3 regions of the Bradyrhizobium sp. HKCCYLS3013 genome follow, and region 3 is predicted to be linked to each of the others. Evidence: riboswitches for the same ligand, from Rfam matches in the RefSeq annotation. Region 3 holds a riboswitch; each other region holds the start of a gene.
What was found. Region 3 has a riboswitch for S-adenosylmethionine ahead of ACQR1F_RS22840 (O-succinylhomoserine sulfhydrylase). Riboswitches for the same ligand answer to the same signal wherever they lie in the genome.
Positions count from the first base shown of each region.

Region 1: linked by a shared signal. The riboswitch ahead of metX (homoserine O-acetyltransferase MetX) and the one ahead of ACQR1F_RS22840 (O-succinylhomoserine sulfhydrylase) in region 3 are both predicted to bind S-adenosylmethionine.
Region 2: linked by a shared signal. The riboswitch ahead of ACQR1F_RS19570 (GNAT family N-acetyltransferase) and the one ahead of ACQR1F_RS22840 (O-succinylhomoserine sulfhydrylase) in region 3 are both predicted to bind S-adenosylmethionine.

Region 1 covers NZ_JBNPTK010000012.1:141-6,717, forward strand. The annotation lists partial or broken gene ACQR1F_RS21115 (hypothetical protein) at 1-50, opposite strand, end outside; partial or broken gene ACQR1F_RS21120 (GIY-YIG nuclease family protein) at 237-574, opposite strand; gene metW (methionine biosynthesis protein MetW) at 634-1,296, opposite strand; gene metX (homoserine O-acetyltransferase MetX) at 1,300-2,553, opposite strand; SAM riboswitch at 2,636-2,715, opposite strand; gene ACQR1F_RS21135 (chorismate mutase) at 2,911-3,744, shown strand; gene hisC (histidinol-phosphate transaminase) at 3,782-4,879, shown strand; gene ACQR1F_RS21145 (prephenate/arogenate dehydrogenase family protein) at 4,876-5,811, shown strand; gene ACQR1F_RS21150 (DUF2125 domain-containing protein) at 5,814-6,577, opposite strand, start outside.
Region 2 covers NZ_JBNPTK010000010.1:215,304-221,880, reverse strand. The annotation lists gene ACQR1F_RS19590 (cytochrome b) at 1-284, shown strand, start outside; gene ACQR1F_RS19585 (VIT1/CCC1 transporter family protein) at 345-1,040, shown strand; gene ACQR1F_RS19580 (hypothetical protein) at 1,580-2,191, shown strand; gene ACQR1F_RS19575 (DUF3551 domain-containing protein) at 2,360-2,611, shown strand; SAM-I-IV-variant riboswitch at 2,764-2,873, shown strand; gene ACQR1F_RS19570 (GNAT family N-acetyltransferase) at 2,919-3,389, shown strand; gene ACQR1F_RS19565 (serine hydrolase domain-containing protein) at 3,896-5,287, shown strand; gene ACQR1F_RS19560 (DUF3606 domain-containing protein) at 6,078-6,353, shown strand; gene glgX (glycogen debranching protein GlgX) at 6,418-6,577, shown strand, end outside.
Region 3 covers NZ_JBNPTK010000013.1:146,177-152,753, reverse strand. The annotation lists gene ACQR1F_RS22850 (MATE family efflux transporter) at 1-1,211, opposite strand, end outside; gene ACQR1F_RS22845 (2'-deoxycytidine 5'-triphosphate deaminase) at 1,340-2,446, opposite strand; SAM riboswitch at 2,559-2,638, shown strand; gene ACQR1F_RS22840 (O-succinylhomoserine sulfhydrylase) at 2,717-3,925, shown strand; gene ACQR1F_RS22835 (GDSL-type esterase/lipase family protein) at 4,058-5,218, opposite strand; gene ACQR1F_RS22830 (SGNH/GDSL hydrolase family protein) at 5,232-5,990, opposite strand; gene ACQR1F_RS22825 (OpgC domain-containing protein) at 5,990-6,577, opposite strand, start outside.

The DNA of each region.
Region 1 (6,577 bases), on a different contig from region 3:
TCCTGCCGCCTGCATTTTTTTCGCAGGCGGGCCATGGGTGCGGCCAGCATCCGGCCTTCCCTGCGCCTCTGCGTTATCCGGAGGCGACGCGTGACGCAAAGCTCGGGCGCGGATGCGCCGCGAGGATAAGGCAGCATGTCTCAGACTAACCGCTCTTTGAAAAGTGGAAACCGCCAACCCCAAGCTCGTCATGGCCGGGCTTGTCCCGGCCATCCACGTCGCTCCGCAAATACGATTTACATTGTGATCGTATCGAAGAGATCGTCCCAATCTGGATTAGTTGCAATGATCAGCCCGACCTTCCAGGCACGTGACCAATGCTTGATGTTGTGCTCGCGCTGGATCGCGCTCTGAATGTGTCGTCGAAGACTTCGAAGTAAACGAGCCGCTTCAAACCATATCGCTTAGTGAAGCCGTCGACGAGGCCAGATCGGTGCTGATACACCCGGCGCACGAGATCACTGGTCACACCGACGTACAGCGTGCCATTCGGACGATTGGTCATGAAATACACGTAGCCGCTCGCCATGTCGTCATACTGCAAGACGTGGATGGCCGGGACAAGCCCGGCCATGACGTGGGGAGAGAGCGAGGACCAAACTTCGGCAGCACCCCGGGGCTGCGCTCGGTTCCCTACCGCCGCTCACCCCTGCTCAGCAGGAACACCCCCTGCTCGCCGAACATGTTCCAGAACCACCAGGGCATGGCGACGCGCAGGGGACGGCCGTAACTATCGAGGGCGACGGCGCGTTCCATCTTGACGTCGATCTCGTCGCAGAGCTGCACGAAGTCCTTGATGGTGCAGAAATGAATGTTCGGCGTGTCGTACCAGGTGAAGGGCAGATTGTCGGTGCGCGGCATGTGGCCACCGACCAGCAACTGCAGCCGCAGCCGCCAGAAGCCGAAATTCGGAAAGGTGACGATGGCGCGGCGGCCGATGCGCAGCAGGTTCTCCAGCACGACCTTGGGCTGCCGCGTCGCCTGCAGGGTCTGCGACAGAATCACGTAGTCGAACGCGTCGTCCGGATAATCGACGAGATCCGTATCGGCGTCGCCCTGCACCACCGCGAGCCCCTTGGCGACGCAATGGTTGACGCCCTCGCGGGACAGCTCGATGCCGCGGCCGTCGATGCCGCGGCTTTCCAGCAGTTGCAGCAGATCGCCATCGCCGCAGCCGATGTCGAGCACCTTGGAGCCGCGCTCGACCATGCCGGCGACCAGCAGATGATCAGGCCGATAGGCCAGCACCTCGCCGCCAGTGAAGCCGTTCAGCGGCAGCACACCCTGCATGCTCATGGCTCAGTCTCCCTTCGCATGGGCAAGCCCGCGCGCCTTGCCGGCGGAATCGAGAAACGCGCTGGCGATCTCGAAGAACTCGGGGACATCGAGCAGGAACGCGTCGTGGCCCCGGTCGGTCTCGATCTCGGCGAACGACACCCGCGCGCTGGAGGCGTTGAGCGCATGCACCAGCGCGCGCGACTCCGCAGTCGGAAACAGCCAGTCGCTGGTGAACGACACCACGCAAAAACGGGTCTTGATGCCGCGAAACGCCGCCGCCAGCACGCCGTCATGGTCGCCGGCGATGTCGAAATAATCCATCGCCCGCGTCAGATAGAGATAGGAGTTGGCGTCGAAGCGCTCGACGAAGGACGATCCCTGGTAGCGCAGGTAGCTCTCGACCTGGAAATCGGCGTCGAAGGAGAACGTCGGCAGCTCGCGGTCCTGCATGCGGCGGCCGAACTTGCGATGCAAGGCGGCGTCGGAGAGGTAGGTGATGTGCGCAGCCATGCGCGCCACAGCCAGGCCGCGATGCGGATGCGTGCCCTTGTCGGCGTAACGGCCGTGATCCCAGTCGGGATCGGCCATCACGGCCTGGCGGCCAAGCTCGTGGAAGGCGATGTTCTGCGCCGAGTGGCGCGTCGCGCAGGCGATCGCGAGATTGGCGAACACGCGCTGCGGATAGGCCACCGTCCATTGCAGCGCCTGCATGCCGCCCATCGAGCCGCCCACCACGGCGAACAGCGTGTCGATGCCGAGATGGTCGATCAGCATCGCCTGCGCCCGCACCATGTCGGGGATGGTGATGATCGGGAAATCGAGCCCCCACACCTTGCCGGTGGCGGGGTTCAGCGAGGCCGGCCCGGTCGAGCCCATGCAGCCGCCGATCACGTTGGAGCAGATGATGAAATAGCGACTGGGATCGAGCGGGCGGCCGGGACCGACCAGCGTCTCCCACCAGCCGGGCTTGCCGGTGACGGGATGGCGGTTGGCGACGTGCTGGTCGCCGGTCAGCGCGTGGCAGACCAGCACCGCGTTCGACCGGTCGGCATTGAGCTCGCCGTAGGTCTGGTAGGCGATCTGGAACGGCGACAGGTCGACGCCGCAATCGAGCCTGAGCGGCTTGTCGGCGCCGAACTGCGCCACCGGCGAGCTCGGATGATCGACCTCGTGCGAGCGCTCGTCGGGCGCGACCGTGCGCAACGCGGATGTAGGCGTCGCAGATTTGGACTTCGCAGATTTGGACTTCGGCGTCAGACCTGTCATGTCTCTCACCCCAGCCATCCGGCCAGGGCTCCCGAACCACGTGACACATCAGGCCATGAAAAACCCGGCCTGAACTGGGGTTCGGCCGGGATCGATAACGTCCCCGGCCTGTTTAGCGAGTTTTTTAACGTGGCTGCAAGCCGGCCGGCTCAAATGACCACGGAACGGGCAGAAACTAGTCCCGCGGGCGCTATTCGTCAAGGCAAGCTGGGGTTGACCGTTGGTCGGGCGCTCTGCCGCAGGTCAGCCAAGCCTGGATGGCGCAAGGTAAACTTGCTGTTGCGCAGGTCCGCGGCATCGGAGAGAACGGCATCCGTTCCTTTGGCCGCAGGTTTTCCCGTGGCCTCGCGAAGAGTGACACGGACCATGTCGAACCCGCCGCCCGCCCCGCCCTCGCTCGCCGATCTGCGCAAGGAGATCGATGCCATCGATGAGCAGGTCCATCAGTTGCTGATGAACAGGGCCGACATCATCGACCGGCTGATCAAGGTCAAGAAGACCCAGGAGGTCGGCTCGGCGTTCAGGCCCGCGCGCGAGGCCGACATGATGCGCCGCCTGGTGCAGCGCCATCGCGGCATCCTGCCGCTCGACACCGTCGAGGGGATCTGGCGCGTGATCGTCTCGACCTTCACCTATGTGCAGGCGCCGTTCTCGGTTCATGCCGACGTGTCGGTCGGAGAATCCGCGATGCGCGATTCCGCCAGGTTCCATTTCGGATTCGTGGTGCCCTACGTGCCGCATTTCAGCGCGCAAGCCGCAGTCGAGGCTGTGGCGCGCTCGAAGGGCGATCTCGCGCTGGTGTCGACGACCTCCGGCCATACGCCGTGGTGGATCACGCTCGAGCCCGTGGGCGCACCAAAGATCATCGCGCGGATGCCGTTCATCGAGCGCGCCGACCATCCCGCCGCGCTGCCGGTGTTCGCGGTGTCGCGCGTCGCCGACGATGCGCTGGTGCTCGAGGTCGAGACCTGGAGCATCCGCGTCTCCGGCTGGAATGCGCAGGTGTCGCGGGCGCTGTCGCCGCTCGCCGACGTCATCGCGGTGCCCGATACCGCCTTCGACGGCGCCGCACTGCTGGTATCGATCGAGTCGCCGTCGAACCTCGACAAGATCAGGGCTGCCCTGATCGCGGCGGGCGCCTCGGTACGCTCCGCCGCCCTCGTCGGCGGCCATGCGAAACGCTATACGGTTCCGAGCTGAGACGCCCCGCGCCAGTGATGATTTTCCGGAGTTGACGATGAACCGCCCCGTGCCGAACCCCGGCATCCTCGATATCGCGCCCTATACACCGGGCAAGAGTCCCCAGCCGGAGCCGGGCCGCAAGGTTTTCAAACTGTCGGCCAATGAGACCCCGTTCGGCCCCTCGCCGAGGGCGATCGAGGCATTCAAGAGTGCGGCCACTCACCTGGAAGATTATCCGGAAGGGACTTCACGGGTGCTGCGCCAGGCGATCGGCCGCACCTACGGCCTCGATCCCGACCGCATCGTCTGCGGCGCCGGCTCCGACGAGATCCTCAATCTGCTGGCACACACCTTTCTCGGCCAAGGCGACGAGGCGATCTCGACCGCGCACGGCTTCCTGGTCTATCCGATCGCGACCATGGCCTGCGGCGCCAGGAACGTGGTTGCCGCGGAGACGGAGTATCGCACCGACGTCGACGCCATCCTTGCCGCGGTGACGCCGCGCACCAAGCTGGTCTGGCTCGCCAACCCGAACAACCCGACCGGCACCTACATCCCGTTCGACGAGGTCAAGCGGCTGCGCGCCGGCCTGCCGTCGCAGGTCGTGCTGGTGCTCGACGCCGCCTATGCCGATTACGTCTCGCGCAACGACTACGAGTTCGGGCTCGAGCTGGTCGCCACGACCGAGAACACCGTCGTCACCCATACGTTCTCGAAGATCCACGGGCTCGCGGCGCTCCGCGTTGGCTGGATGTTCGGCCCGGCGCATATCGTCGATGCGATCAACCGCATCCGCGGGCCGTTCAACGTTTCCTCGCCGGCGATGCTCGCGGCGGTCGCCGCGATCGAGGACACCGCGCATCAGCAGATGTCGAAAACGCACACGGAAGCGTGGCGCAACTGGCTGACCGAGGAGATCGGCAAGCTTGGGCTGAAGGTGACGCCGAGTGTCACCAATTTCATCCTGATCCACTTCCCGACCGACAAGGGCAAGACCGCGGTCGAGGCCGACGAATTCCTGACCCGGCGCGGCCTCGTGCTGCGCGCGCTCGCCAACTACAAGCTGCCGAACGCGTTGCGCATGACGATCGGCACCGAGGAGGCCAATCGTCTAGTCGTGGAGGCTCTCAGCGAATTCATGAGGGCGACATGAGCGTCGCGGGGCGATTCGAACGCGTCGCGCTGATCGGCTTCGGCCTGATCGGCGGCTCGATCGCGCGCGCGGCGCGGCTGCAGGGGGTGGCCGGCGAGATCGTCACCACGGCGCGTTCGGAGAGGACGCGCGCGCGCGTCGCGGAGCTCGGCATCGTCGACCGCGTCGTCGCGAGCAATGAAGAGGCGGTCAAGGATGCCGATCTTGTCATCCTCTGCATTCCCGTCGGCGCCTGCGGTCCCGTGGCCGAAGAGATCGCGCCGCATCTGAAGCCCGGCGCCGTCGTCTCCGACGTTGGCTCGGTGAAGGGCGCCATCGTCCGCGACATGGCGCCGCATCTGCCGGGCAACGTTCATTTCGTCCCGGCACATCCGGTGGCGGGCACCGAGAATTCGGGGCCTGACTCCGGCTTCGCCGAGCTCTTCATCAACCGCTGGTGCATCCTGACGCCGCCCGATGGCGTCAATGCCGACGCGATCGATCGGCTGCGCGGGTTCTGGACGGCGCTCGGCGCCAAGGTCGAGATCATGACGCCGGATCACCACGATCGCGTGCTCGCGATCACCAGCCACCTGCCGCATCTGATCGCCTACACCATCGTCGGCACCGCCGACGAGCTGGCGCAGGTGACGGAGTCCGAGGTGATAAAGTTCTCCGCCGGCGGCTTCCGCGATTTCACCCGCATCGCCGCATCCGATCCGACGATGTGGCGCGACATTTTCCTGAGCAACAAGGATGCCGTGCTCGACATGCTCGGCACCTTCACCGAGGACCTCTCGAAGCTGACGCGGGCGATCCGCCGCGGCGACGGCGAGGCGCTGTTCGATCACTTCACCCGCACCCGCGCGATCCGCCGCGGCATCGTCGATATCGGCCAGGATTCGGCGGCGCCGGACTTCGGCCGGCCGCTGCCGCAGTTGAAGAAGCCCTGAGGTCAGAACAGCGGAGGGACGCGGGCGACCTTGAACGGACCGAGCACGACGACACCATCGGAGAAGCGCAGCGGGAAGGTCCGCGCCTTGCGCCCTTCGAGGGTGGCCTCCTTGCCGAGCGCATTGATGCCGAGCGCGACGCCGACATTGGCGTTCTGCTTGACGACCTTGCCGAGGCCGGGAATGGCGCGATCGAGCGCACCGAGCAGGTTGTTGACATCCTGCGACTTCACGCCGGGCGCCACGCGATCAAGCGCACCCTGCGGCACGCCGTTCTCGAGCATCTTGTCGAGACCGAGCGCCGGGATGACCTTTTCGATCCCGGCGACCGTCATCTGCACCTCGCCATCGATGTTGCCATTGGCGGTCAGGCTGAGCGTGCCCGACGCGACCGCCAGCAGTTCGCCCTGCTGGATGCGGGACTGGACGATCTCGACATGACCGCCCGCCGCCTGGATCTCGCGAAACCGCTCCGGCCAGGGTTTGGGCCGGAAGTCCTTGAGACCGGTGACGCGGGCCTGGATGTCGGCATTGAACGGCTCGGCAAGCAGCGGATGACCGCCCTGGATGCTGCCGTTTTCGATCTGCAGCGCAGTCTCCAGCACCGGATGATCCGACGGCGTGCCCTCGGCGAGACGGCCGTGCAATTCGGCATGATCGGCGCGCGCTGCGGGCACGGCGGTGTTGCCCTCGATGCGGTCGATGGTCGGTTGTTCGAACACGAGGTCGGCGCGCTGCGGCGGCCCCGGGAGGCCGCGGACGCTGG
Region 2 (6,577 bases), on a different contig from region 3:
GCGAGATCACGCATCTGCTGATCTACGGCATCATGTTCGCCATTCCGGTGCTTGGCATCGTCACACAGTTTGCCCGCGGCTACGGCTTGCCGGTGTTCGGCCTGTTCGAGATCGCCTCACCCTGGATCGGCGACCGCGGCTTCGCCCACGACATGAAGGAGATCCACGAGGCGCTGGCCAATGGCCTGATGATCCTGATCGGCCTGCACGCAGGCGCCGCCTTGCTGCACCATTACTGGCTGCACGATCGCACCCTGCGGCGGATGGTGCCGGGACTGCGGTGATCGCGCCTGTCATCCGGGCCTGCTAGAAGGTCTCCGTCGAACACGCCATCGGAGGCCGCCATGCCGGCAACGCCGCACATCGAAAAGCACTTCACCGCGTCGGAGGTCGTCCGCGACGTCGTCATCGGCATGGCCGACGGCCTCACCGTGCCGTTCGCGCTCGCCGCCGGTCTTTCGGCGGCGGTCGCCAGGACCGACGTGATCGTCACGGCCGGCCTCGCCGAGGTCGTCGCCGGCGCGATCGCGATGGGGCTCGGCGGCTATCTCGCCGCCCGCTCCGACGCAGAGCACTACGCCGCCGAGGAGAAGCGGGAGCACGACGAGATCGAGAAGCTCCGCGGTCGCGAGGTCGAGGAGGTCGCGGCGATCTTTCGCGGCTATGGTCTCGAAGGCCAGGCCTTGACCACCGTGGTCGACGCCATCGCGTCCGATCGCAAGCGGTGGGTCGACTTCATGATGCGCTTCGAGCTCGGCCTCGAACGCCCGGATCCGAAGCGCGCGCCGGTCAGCGCGGTGACCATCGGCGGCTCCTACGTGATCGGCGGCCTGATCCCGCTGATCCCCTACATGCTGGCGGCCGACATCTCGTCGGCGCTCCGCATCTCCGTGATCGCCACTGGCATTGCGCTCTTGATCTTCGGCGCCATCAAGGGCCACTTCACCGGCGTCAACAAGATCAAGTCTGCGCTGCAGACCGCCCTCGTCGGCGGCCTCGCCGCCGGCGCCGCGTTCTGGCTGGCGCATCTGTTCGGGTGAGGTGGAGCGGGATTGCGGTCTAGGCCGTTCGGACGAAGGTCACCGGGCCGGTCATGATCCCGTCACCCGAGCTGTAGGGTGGGCAAAGAGGCGTACGCGGCAACGCCGCGTCGCATCGGGCCCACCGCGCGTTTCGAGCGGTGGCGATGGTGGTCACGCGCCGCTTTGCCAGCAGCGTCAAGATTGATGGCACGCTGAACTAACAACCTGCCGTAGGGTGGGCAAAGGCGCGCCGGGATGCGGCCTTGTCGGGCGAGCTTTCACGCGCGCCGTGCCCACCGCCTACACCCAGCGCCACCGATGGTGGGCACGCGCCGCCCTTGGCGTCGCTTTGCCCACCCTACGGCAGCGTTGTCTGTGACAAAGAGCTTTAGGCTCGCCGAGTTCGAGACTGTTGGTGCTCTGCGGATCTGGACGTCCTGACGACGGCGTTGGGTTGAGACCATGCGTCAGCCTTGAACCAGCATAGCTCACCTTTAGGCCAGAATCTGACGTTCCATCCAATTGGCCGTTGCGGGGAGTTATGGTAGTCGGTTTGGGTGAGCAAGACCCTGACCCCGACCAAAGCAAGAGACCTCGCGATCCGCCTCGCATCTGCTCGCCCTGACGAAGCGCTAAGCGTCGCAAGGGGGATAGAAGCACCTTGGTTCAGGTGTCAGGCGTTATCTCACGTCGCACGCCATTGGCCCGATGAAAGGTATAGCCGCCTCCTTGAAGAGGCGATTCTGGCAGCCGACTGTCAGGAGGATATTTTCAATCGTGTAGCCGTCTCGGCATGGCCGATCAGGGCATACCTCGAGCGCGGCAACGGGCCACCCGCCAAAGAACTTCTCACAAAGTATGTCGCTGCCTCCAGCGCCATTGAAAACATGGGGAGTCGTTCAGAGGCGCTGTTTTCCATATTTCAAGCGTCAAAGCCCTTCGACACCGGGTTATGGCGCCCTGTATTTTGGGCTTTGGTGGCAGCAGCGGAGCCTGCTCTTTCCTGGCGTCAGCTTAGAAACCTGAGGGACGCCGTCGCAATGGTTGCCTCCGATCACGATGAATTGGTGCATCAGGTATTTGAGAAGCTTTCTGAACCGAAAAATCTTTCGACCGTGAGACGCTACCTCGGCCAACATATCAAGCAGCAGCCGCGCTCCTATTTCTGAGTCATGAGCCGCCGAAGCTAGCTGCGATCGCCTGCTTTTCGTGGAGCAAGAGATGGTCACCTGACAACGCGAATACCGAAACCCGCTACGCCTGCAGATCAAGCCCGCCTGGACGTGGCCGCGCCGGCAGACCCTTTCGGATTGGTCAGCCTCATGCCATGATGTGTGATGATGCGCGCGCTTCTCCTCATGACTTCAATCATCGTGCTTGCAACCGCTCCAGCCGCGGCTCAGCGGTTCGATGGCAATGATCCGGTGTGCCTCCAGACATGGGAATGGGGCGGGTCCAGCACGGTCTCGTGCCAGTACAGGTCGTGGGAGGCGTGCAGAGCAGGAGCTGCGGGCCTTTCGGCCATGTGCTTGCTGAACCCCTATGCACAGCGCCCGCCTGAGCCAAGCCGCCGTCGGCCTCCCCGGTAGGCGCCGATTGCGGCCTGACAAGACTCCAATTTTCGACGGAGCGGCCATCGTCGGAGCCGACCAAAAGGTTCGAGATGAGCCAGGAGCGGCCACGCGTTGTTCCTCAAACTGGGGGCGTACTTGCCAAGCTCGATAGTGCCCGCTATCGTCAACTCCAACATCAAGAGTTGGGCCGACGCCCAGCGCCAACCTGCTCCCCGAGCAAGGTGGCTTTCTTCCTTTGGAAGAAGATGTGGCCGGTCCGGCAACTAAACGGGACAAGCCACCACGGCGTCATGCGCTCATCTCTTCGAAGAAGGGGACGAGAATGACTGTCGATCGAATCGAAATTGAGCTGGCCGATGCAAGGTCCCCGGACCTGATTAATCTCGTAACCGCGCTGGACGATTTCTTAAACAAGGTCTGCGGGGTGGAGAGGAATCACGGCTCTCCAATTGATCGGCTAGCGCACGACGACACGCAAATGTTTATCGCGCGGATTGCCGGACAAGCCGTTGGCTGTGCAGGGCTGCAGGTGTTCGCGGATGGTACCGGGGAGGTGAAGCGCATGTATGTCGTCACCGAGGCTCGGACAACTGGAATAGGCAGCAGGCTCCTGACGCGCGTTGTGGAAGCGGCCTTGACCGCCAAGCTGTCGGTTCTGCGGCTGGAAACCACGGAATTTCTTCCCGATGCCCAGAGGCTCTATCGGGCGAAGGGGTTCGTTCCGTGCCCAGCGTATGGCCCTTACGTTTCCAACCCGATCAATTTGTACTTCGAGAGATGGCTGACGAAATGATGGTCGAGGGCGATGTGACGACAAGGAATAGATGATCAAGTCTGCTTTTCGATCGTGTTGCACAATCGAGATCGCCTCTCAGACCAGCCTTACATGGGGTGGTTACTCCGCCATCGCTAGCATCCTACATGGTTGAGGTCGAGCATTCAGATGGCACGGAGATGCTTGTGTTATTTTTCTTGCATCGAGGAGGCACGGTTTGCTTTCGGAAAGCTCCCAAGGACAGAAGAGTTGATAGCGCGTGACGATCCTTACCTGTTGAAGAGGTTGGCGTCCTCATCGCCGCGTTGAATAAGGATGAGTAGCGATTTCTCACCAGCCGGTCACACAGTTTGGTCGTAAGGGAGTTCCGTTCGTTCCATGTCCGTTGTGGGCCAACAAGAGACGTCGCCATGAGGATGGTTGGCGGGTATCCAAAGAAAACACTTCAACAGGCGTTCTGCTTAATTCCGTTAATGATTAGTGTGTAGCAATCTGGTCAAGCTCGCAACGGGTGGGATCATCCTATGCATATTCGCCAGATTGTTTTCGCTGTCGTGCTGCTCGGCGCTTTGGTTCGGTTCGAGCATGCCCAAGCTGAAGATGGCTTCCCAGCAGCGGAGTGGGAGCGCGTCACGCCTGCAGAATTGGGTTGGTCAGAAACCGGATTGACCCAAGCGCGATCCTTTTCGGATCAGATTCATTCGAGCGCGGTTGTGATCGTTCAGCACGGCAAGGTCGTGGCCGAGTGGGGCAGTACGACGAAGCCGATGGAAGTCGCTTCAATCCGCAAGAGCATGCTCAGCGCCCTGATCGGCATCGCAGTGTCGGATCACCAGATCAACCTTGACAGCACGCTTGGCGAACTTGGCATCGACGATAACCCGCCTGGCTTGACCGGGGTCGAGAAGGGCGCGACGGTACGCGAACTCCTCGAAGCGCGTTCCGGGGTCTACCACGCGGCGCTCTATGAGACGCCGGACAATGCCAAGATGAGACCGCCGCGCGGCAGTCACCCGCCCGGCACCTTCTGGTATTACAACAATTGGGACTTCAACGCGCTTGGCACGATCTACGAGCACGCAACTGGCATCGGCCTCTTCGAGGCGCTCGACCAAAAGATCGCAAAGCCAATCGGCATGCAGGACTACCGGCCACAGGATGGCAGCTACGTCCGCGGCGAAGCGTCTATCCACCCCGCCTATGAGATCCGCATGAGCGCACGGGACTTGGCGCGTTTTGCACTTCTCTATCTTCACAAAGGCAATTGGGCCGGACACCAGATCGTGCCGCGGGAGTGGGTGGAAGAGAGCACGCGCAGCTATTCGAAAGCAGCGTTCGGGATGGGCTATGGCTATCTCTGGTGGATCGGCTTTCTGGGCGGTGACGTTGCGCCTACGGTGACTTTGCCCGAGGGCAGCTTTATGGCCCAAGGTGCCGGCGGCCAATACGCCTTAGTCGTACCCGCACTCGACCTTGTCGTGGTGCATCGTGTCGACCGCGATGCGCCGTACGTCGAACCTTCATTTCGCAACATGGCTAGGCTCTTCTGGCTCATCCTGAAGGCCGATGGCTATGATCCGGGGCCCGATGCCTCGCTCACCGCAGCAACCGGCGAAAGACCGACAGGTGAGACCCTGGCCGCAAAATTCAAGGGCAAGACGATCAGCTTCGGTCCGAAGCTCAAGAATGGTCCGTTATCCATGCGATTCGAGCCCGACGGCCGGATGACTTATCCGCACTGGGACGAGTCCTTTGGGCCTGCAACGGGGACATGGGCGGTCGCGGAGGATAAGCTCTGTATCTTGATCTCGGCTGCTAGACGTCGTTGCTACATTCCAGTGCTGAACGGTGAGCAGATTGAGTTGTTCGACCAGCTTGGCGTCATGCAAATCGCCGGGGTGGCGCTGCCTCAGTGATCTGCATGCAGCAATCGGCTCGCGACGTCGGTTCAGGGTCAAAAGCGGACGTGGCTTTGTCGCGCGCATTGGTGCTGACGTCCTGCATCCAGATCCTTCCTGAAGCACTGCGCAAATCGGAGTGCTCGGGTCGACTCCGGTCGCGGGCTCCCGCCGCTCCTTCGCCCGACCGGTGCAAGGGCAGTTGGACCGGCCACCCCGTCGAACGTGTGCGAAAAGGTGCTCGTCGTCGACTGAAAATTTCTATTTCGCGTTTCCAGAAAACGTGCTAGATCATCGCCATCCCGTGCTCCTCGAGAGGGGCGCTTCGCGATCGTCACGGAACGTTGGGCGCGGGATGCGGTGGCTGCAGGATGCCGCAGCGCGGGGTGACCCGCGCGGACGAACGGCAGCTTGCGGACGCGAAGTCGCGTGGTCCTGGCGCCCCGACGCTGGCGCCAAGTCGTCGGGCAATGATCCCGAGGGCGACGGTGGCTCACAAGCCGGACACCGGGGAGATCGCGTATAAGCGTGAAAACCATCGCGCGGGGAATGCCGGGATGTCTCGGCTGAACCTGTGGTGACTGCCGCCTGCTTTTTTTCTGCAGGCGGGCCATGGGGGCGGCCAGCTCCCGGCATTCCCTGCGCCCTCTGCCTGATCAGGGGGCAACATCGATGACATCCCTCGGGCGCATGGCGCCGCGAGGTCGGTGACGCACGTCTTCGTGGCGACACCCGGAGGGGAGGGAGCCCCGTCGCGGGAACCAATTTCCGCAGCCAAGGTTAGCTGGCATGCAGGAGACCCCCCCACATGCGCCGTCCGAAAATTCAGCCGTCCCGCAACAAGCTCGACATGGCCGATCAGGCCCAGGTCCGCGTGGTGACCAAGCGGCTGAAGATGTCGCCCGGCGAGTTGGCCGAGATGGTCGAGCGCATCGGCAACTCCATCGCGGCCATCACCAAGGAAGTCGCGCAGCAGCGGGCCGCGAAGGCTTCGGCGCCGGAAGGAGCCGTCATCGCCTCGGTGACGGTGACCGAGACCAAGGCGGAAGTCATCATGCCGGACGAGACGCCGGCGGCAACCTAGCCAGCGGCGCGGATGATCGAGACGCCCGGCAATCGGTCCGGGCATTGGACGAAGGGGGCAAAGAATGGACCAACGCACCGATCACGGTGACGCTTTGATGCAGGCGGCGTTCAACCTGCGCAAGGCCAAGATCAGCGAAGGCCGTCCGTTTCCGCTCGGCGCGACCTGGGACGGTCTCGGCGTCAATTTTGCGATCTTTTCCGCGCATGCGACCAAGGTCGAGC
Region 3 (6,577 bases):
CTGGCTGCGCCCTGCGAAGAGAAGTACATCGAGATCGCCAGGCCGATGAAGGCATACATCGGCGCGGCGACCTGCAGATAGTGCCGGCCGGCGCCGCGCGCGCTCTCGTCCTGGGTGAAGATGTCGACCCACAATTGTGGGACGATCGCGATCAGCGTCGACAGCGCGCCAACCGACGCGAACGACACCAGCCCCGCCGTCCAGGCGATGCGGCGGGCGCGCGCGATTCGCTGCGCGCCGATCGCCATGCCGACCATCGGCACCGAGGCCATGCCGACGGAGAAGGCGACCGTGGTCATCATAAATTCGAGCCGCGCGCCGATGCCGTAGCCGGCGAGCACCGCGGTGCCGAACGACGCCAGCATATGCGTGAAGATCGCGATCGACAGCACGGATTGCAGCGGCGAGAAGCAGGCGACGGCGCCGACCTTGAGAATGTCGGCGAACATCGCGCCGCTGATCCTGAGGCCGCGCAGCTTCGGCCGGACGCGCGCGCGCCCCGAAAACAGGTACCAGCCCATCACCGAGATGCTGACGCAGAACGCCAGCAGCGCGCCGGCCGCGACGCCGCGCATACCGAGCCCGAGGACCAGGCTGAGCGTGCCGCCCAGCACGATCTGCAGCATCGCCGAGCTCAGGATCATGAACGACGGCAGCTTCATGTTGCCGGTGCCGCGCAGGATGCCGGCCATCGAGTTCATCAGCCAGGGCAGGATCGCGCCGCCGAAGAAGATCTGCAGATAGGCCGTGGCATGGCTCAGCACCGCGCCGCGGCCGCCGAGCAACTCCAGCAAGGCCGGGCCGAACACCAGCATGCCGATCATGAAGGTCGCGCCGAACAGCAGCGCGATCAGCAGCGCATGCGAGGCGAGCGTCGAGGCGCGATCGGTGTCGCCGGCGCCCAGCGCCCGTGCGATCGCCGAGGCCACACCGCCGCCCATCGCGCCGCCGGACATCGTCATGGTCAGGATCACCAGCGGAAACACCAGCGCCATCGCCGCCAGCGCCTCGATGCCGAGCCGGCCGATATAGGAGGTCTCGGCAATGACGACGCAGGTGCCGGCCGTGTTGGCGATGATGTTCGGCCAGGCCAGCGACAGCAGGGTGCGCAGGATGGGTCCGTCGACGAGCTTATTCCGCATCGGCTTCTCGGGGGGCGGCAATGCACGCCCCTCGCCGACCGGATTGTCGGCCAGGCCGATCTCGGACATCTCAGCTCCCCGCTCGGCCGCGCAGGTCGCGGCCGTCTTATCGTTCGATTGCTTTCGCTTTCCTAGCACGGCGCTGGCGCGCGCCCTGTGCGGCAGGCGCATTGGGGGTGCGCGGCAGACGCAGCCGGCTAGAAGCGGAAGTGCTTGGAAAGCTTCAGGCCCTGGGCCTGGTAGTTGGAGCCGATGCGGCTGCCATACATCGCGTTGGGACGCGCCAGCATCTTCTCGTAGACCAGGCGGCCGACGATCTGGCCGTGCTCGAGGATGAACGGCACCTCGCGCGAGCGCACCTCGAGCACCGCGCGCGAGCCCTGCCCGCCGGCGCCGGCATAGCCGAAACCGGGATCGAAGAAGCCGGCATAGTGGACGCGGAATTCGCCGACCAGCGGATCGAACGGCACCATCTCCGCGGCGTAGTCCGGCGGCACCTGCACGGCTTCCTTCGAGGCCAGGATGTAGAACTCGCCGGGATCGAGGATGAGGCTGCCGTCGGGCCGCGCCTTGATCGGCTCCCAGAACTCCTCGACCGGATAGCCGGCGCGGCGGTCGACGTCGACGACGCCGGTATGGCGCTTGGCGCGGTAGCCGACATAGCCGTTCGCATTGCTGCCGGACAGGTCGACGGACAGCGCGACGCCGCCGGCGAGATCCGCATCATCGCGATCGACCAGCCGCTCGGCCTGGTGCAGCGCGATCAATTCGTCCTCCGACAGGACCGCGTCGCGATAGCGGAAGCGAACCTGGGACAGCCGCGAGCCCTCGCGCAACAGGACCGGAAACGTCTTCGGGCTGATCTCGGCATAGAGCGGGCCGTGGTAGCCGGCGCCGATCATGTCGAAGCGTCGCGTGCCGTCGGCGATCACGCGCGTGAACACGTCGAGCCGCCCGGTCGAGCTCTTCGGATTGGCGGCAGCGACGATGTCCTTCGGCAGCGCCAGGCTCTCCAGCAGCGGCACGATGTAGACGCAGTTGGTCTCGAGCACGGCACCATCGGCAAGCGCGAACTCGTGCAGCTTCAATTCGTCGATGCGCTCGGCGACGGTCGACCCCGGCCCTGGCAGAAAGCTCGCGCGCACCCGATAGACAACGTCGCCGAGCCGCAGGTCCAGGCTCGCCGGCTGGATCTGGCTCTCGACGAAATCATATTCGGGAATGATCAGGCCGGCCTCCGCCATCGCCACGATCATGCGATCGGGGAGGATGCCGTGGGCGTCGGCGGGAAGCGAAAACGGCAAGGCCTGATCCTTTGCAGGCGCCGGAACGGCGGCTTGTGGAGCCAATATAGGGTCTTTTGACCGGTTATCCGATGGCCGGCTTGACGGAAAGGCCGGTTGCGACTATGAGCACGACTTATCCCGTGGTGATTTGAGCCGGCCGGCTTGCAGCCACGTTAAATAAGTCGCTAAACAGGCCGGGGACGAATGTGATCCCGGCCTTGAGGAGTTTTCCCAGGCCGGTTTTTTTGTGCCCATCGCGCCGAGCGCGGTGGTCACGATGGAGGTCACATGTCGAAGTCCCCCGCGAAGGCGCCGGTGTCGTTCGCCCAGTATCGTCCCGAAACCCGGCTGGTGCATTCCGGCACCTTGCGCTCCGAATTCGGCGAGACCGCCGAAGCGCTCTATCTGACGCAAGGTTTCGTCTACGCCACGGCCGAGGAGTGCGAGGCGCGCTTCAAGGGCGAGGACCCCGGCTTCATCTATTCGCGCTTCTCCAATCCGACCACGGCGATGTTCGAGGGCCGCATGATCGAGCTCGAGGGCGCCGAGGCCTGCCGCTCGGCCGCAACCGGCATGGCCGCTGTCACCACCGCGATCCTGGCCCCCCTGCGGGCCGGCGATCACGTCGTCGCGGCCAAGGCGCTGTTCGGCTCGTGCCGCTACGTGGTCGAGGATCTGCTGCCGCGCTACGGCATCGAGTCGACGCTGGTCGATGGGCTCGATCTCGACCAGTGGCAGAAGGCCGTCAGGCCGAACACCAAGAGCTTCTTCCTCGAGAGCCCGACCAATCCGACGCTCGACGTGATGGACATTCCCGCGATCGCCGAGATCGCGCACGCCCATGGCGCGCGGCTGATCGTCGACAACGTGTTCGCCACCCCGCTCTGGCAGAGCCCGCTCGCGCTCGGCGCGGACGTCGTCGTCTACTCCGCGACCAAGCACATCGACGGCCAGGGCCGCTGCCTCGGCGGCGTGATCCTGTCGTCGGAGGCGTTCATCGCCGAGCACATCCACAATTTCATGCGCCAGACCGGCCCGTCGATCTCGCCGTTCAACGCCTGGGTGCTGCTCAAGGGCCTCGAGACCCTGGCGGTGCGGGTGCGGGCGCAGACCGAGACGGCGGCGAAGGTGGCCGACTTCCTCGCCGCGCATCCGAAGATCTCGCGGCTGATCTATCCCGGACGCGAGGACCATCCGCAGGCGGCGACGGTCAAGAAGCAGATGCGCGCCGGCTCGACCCTGGTCGGCTTCGAGGTGAAGGGCGGCAAGGCGTCGGCGTTCCGTATGCTCAACGGATTGAGGCTCGCGCGCATCTCCAACAATCTCGGCGACGCCAAGACGCTGGTCACGCATCCCGCAACGACCACGCATCAGCGGCTGACGCCGGACGCGCGCGCCGAGCTCGGCATCAGCGAGGGCTTCATCCGCTTCTCCGCCGGGCTCGAGCATGCCGACGATCTGATCGAGGATCTCGACGCCGCCCTCAGCGCGGCGTAGCGAATGGTGAAGTGGCGTCGCGAGTAGACCGATCTCATCGCTGCGCGCTACTTGTCATTCCTCATCCGCACATCACCTCCGGATCCCGGGGTTCGCTCGCGCGGCGAGCGCCCCGGGATAACGCCCGCGGCGTCACATCGGCCGATAGGTCGGCACCTCGGCCGGCGCGTTGATGCCGAGCTTGACCTGGCCAACCGAGCGGATGATGTCGTCGCCGAGCAGCTGCGCGAAGCAGGCATAACCCCAATCGCTCATGTGCAAGCCGTCCGAGATCACGAACTCGTTCATCGGGATCGCCTGCCGCTCGTGCCAGTCGCGCATCACCTCGAAGCGCGGGAAGATGCCGGCGTGATGCAGCTCGGCGATGCGGCCGAGCAGCTTGTTCATGCGACCCGCGCTCTCCTGCCGCTCGTTCACGCGCGGCGAATATTGCAGATCGACCAGCACGACATCGGAGGCTGCGGCCTGGATCTTGGCGACGCCGTCCTCGACCAGCCTGGCGGTCTCGGCCGGATCGAGATCGCGCAGCACGGCATTGGTGCCGACCTGCCAGATCACGAGATCCGGGTGACGGTCGATCACCGACGTCTCGATCCGCTTCATCATCTCCGGCGCATCCTCGCCGCCGACGCCGGCATTGATGACGCTGATGTCGACCATCGGATATTGCCGGCGCAGCTGCGCGGCGAGCCGATTCGGATAGGTGTAGTCCGGCGCGCTTGCGCCATAGCCCTGCGTCGACGATGAGCCGAAGGCGACGATCACGATCGGCAGGCCGGAGGCGAGCTTGTTGGCGACGTGCGGCAGCGAAATGAAATTCTTCTTCGCGACGCCCTTCGGCGCCAGGCACGGCACGCGGTTGAAGATGTCGGTGGCCGATTTGGCGACCTGCTTGACCTTGTCGATCGCCCGCTCGGTGATGCTGCGCGATTGCGGCGGCGCGGCCGCGACGGCCTGCCCGGCTGCAGCCGGCGGCTGTGCATCGGTCATGGCCGGCGCAGTCGTCGCCGCAGACGGCGCGGTCGTGGCCGCCGGGCGCACCGCGGCGATCGGCCCGCGCACCTGATCGTTCGCCTGCGCCAATGTGACGTAGCCGATGCTCGGTCGCAGCTCGCTGATCAGCGGAGTCTTCGGACCGGAGCTCTCCACATCGGACAGCGCGGCGGGTGCAACCGGCGCTGCGCTCTGGGCCCGTAGCTTCTGCGGGCTCAGCGCGAGGGCGATGGCAATGACCGCAACGGCCGAAAGCTTCTCCCATGTCCCGGATACGCGGTGACACTCATTCGACGTCATGAACGACATAATCCTAGTTCTGCTGCGCCGGCCCGATATGCGCCGCGTCGATGATGAACTTCGACAGCGCCCGGCCGATGCAGTCATGAACCTGCCTGGCCAGTTCGACCCCGTGCGTCGGATTGAACAGGTCGAAATCGCCCTGCTCGTTCCACTGCCGCATGATGGCAAACCGATCGAACAGCGGAATGTCGCGCTGCTGCGCCACCACACGCATGTTGTCGACATAGGGCGGCACGGAGATCAATGTTTCCGTCCGCGGACTGTATTGCAGATTCATCAAGACGACGTCAGCTCCCGCTTTCTGCAGCGTCGCCACACCGTCGTCGACCGCCTGCCGGAACTCATCAGGATCGATCGACCGCATGGCGTCGACCGTGCCGGTCTGCCAGATGACCAAATTAGGCCTTTTTCCTTCCACCAGTTTAACGAGATTGCCCGCGACTTCCTCGGCCGTCTTCTTTGGCTGCAGCTCGATGCTGAGATTGACGGCGACCGCTGGCAGCTTGTCCTTCAGCGCAGCCTGCAGACGGGCGGGGTAGGCATTGGCGTCGGAGGTGTTGACGATCGAGGACGAGCGGCTTCCGACGACGAGAATATCGAGTGTGCGGCCGTTCTTGACGGCGTCTGCAACCTTCGGGAGCGGGCTCTCGGTGGTCAGCAGGTAGGCCGGCACCTCGCAGTTCTGCGGCGCGTCTTCCGCGCGCGCGGAGGCCGCCAGCGAAACAGCCAGCGCCGCGATACCAAACCTTAACCACGAGACGGACTTCATCAGCCCCCTCCCGCCAGATCGGCGTTGCTGCGCGCACCTTTTCGCGCCGCGCCCTTATCGGCCTCACGCTTGTACCACGAAATCAACGACGCCACCCCCCACATGATGAGGATGCCGCAAAGGCTGATCACCGCGTGCATCATGGCGCCGCCGGACACTTCGGCAAGAACGAAGTGGCCCGCAAACGCCAGAAAAACGCCGAGACAGAAGATCTCGAGCGAGTGTTGCCCGCAAACAATCAACGGGCGCAGCCACGGCGATTTTAGGAGCGGCCAATCCTTGCGCAGATAGTGCACGGTGAGTGCTGCGAGTGCGAGGAAATGCGCGAAGCGCAACACGTCAAGGTCGGTCTTGTCGATCGGATACATCCACTGCTCGATTCGGCGCGGCATCAGATGGCCGAGCTGCGGGATGTACCAGGTCAGGGTCACGCAGAACGCCGCGACCAGATAGGCGACGCAGAGCCCGAGCGTGATCGGCGAGTTGATGATGCGCGACATGCGCTGGGCGCCGCCGAGCGCGCACCACGCACCGAACACGAACAGGAGCTGCCAGGCGAACGGGTTGAACGCCCAGAAGCCGTTCGG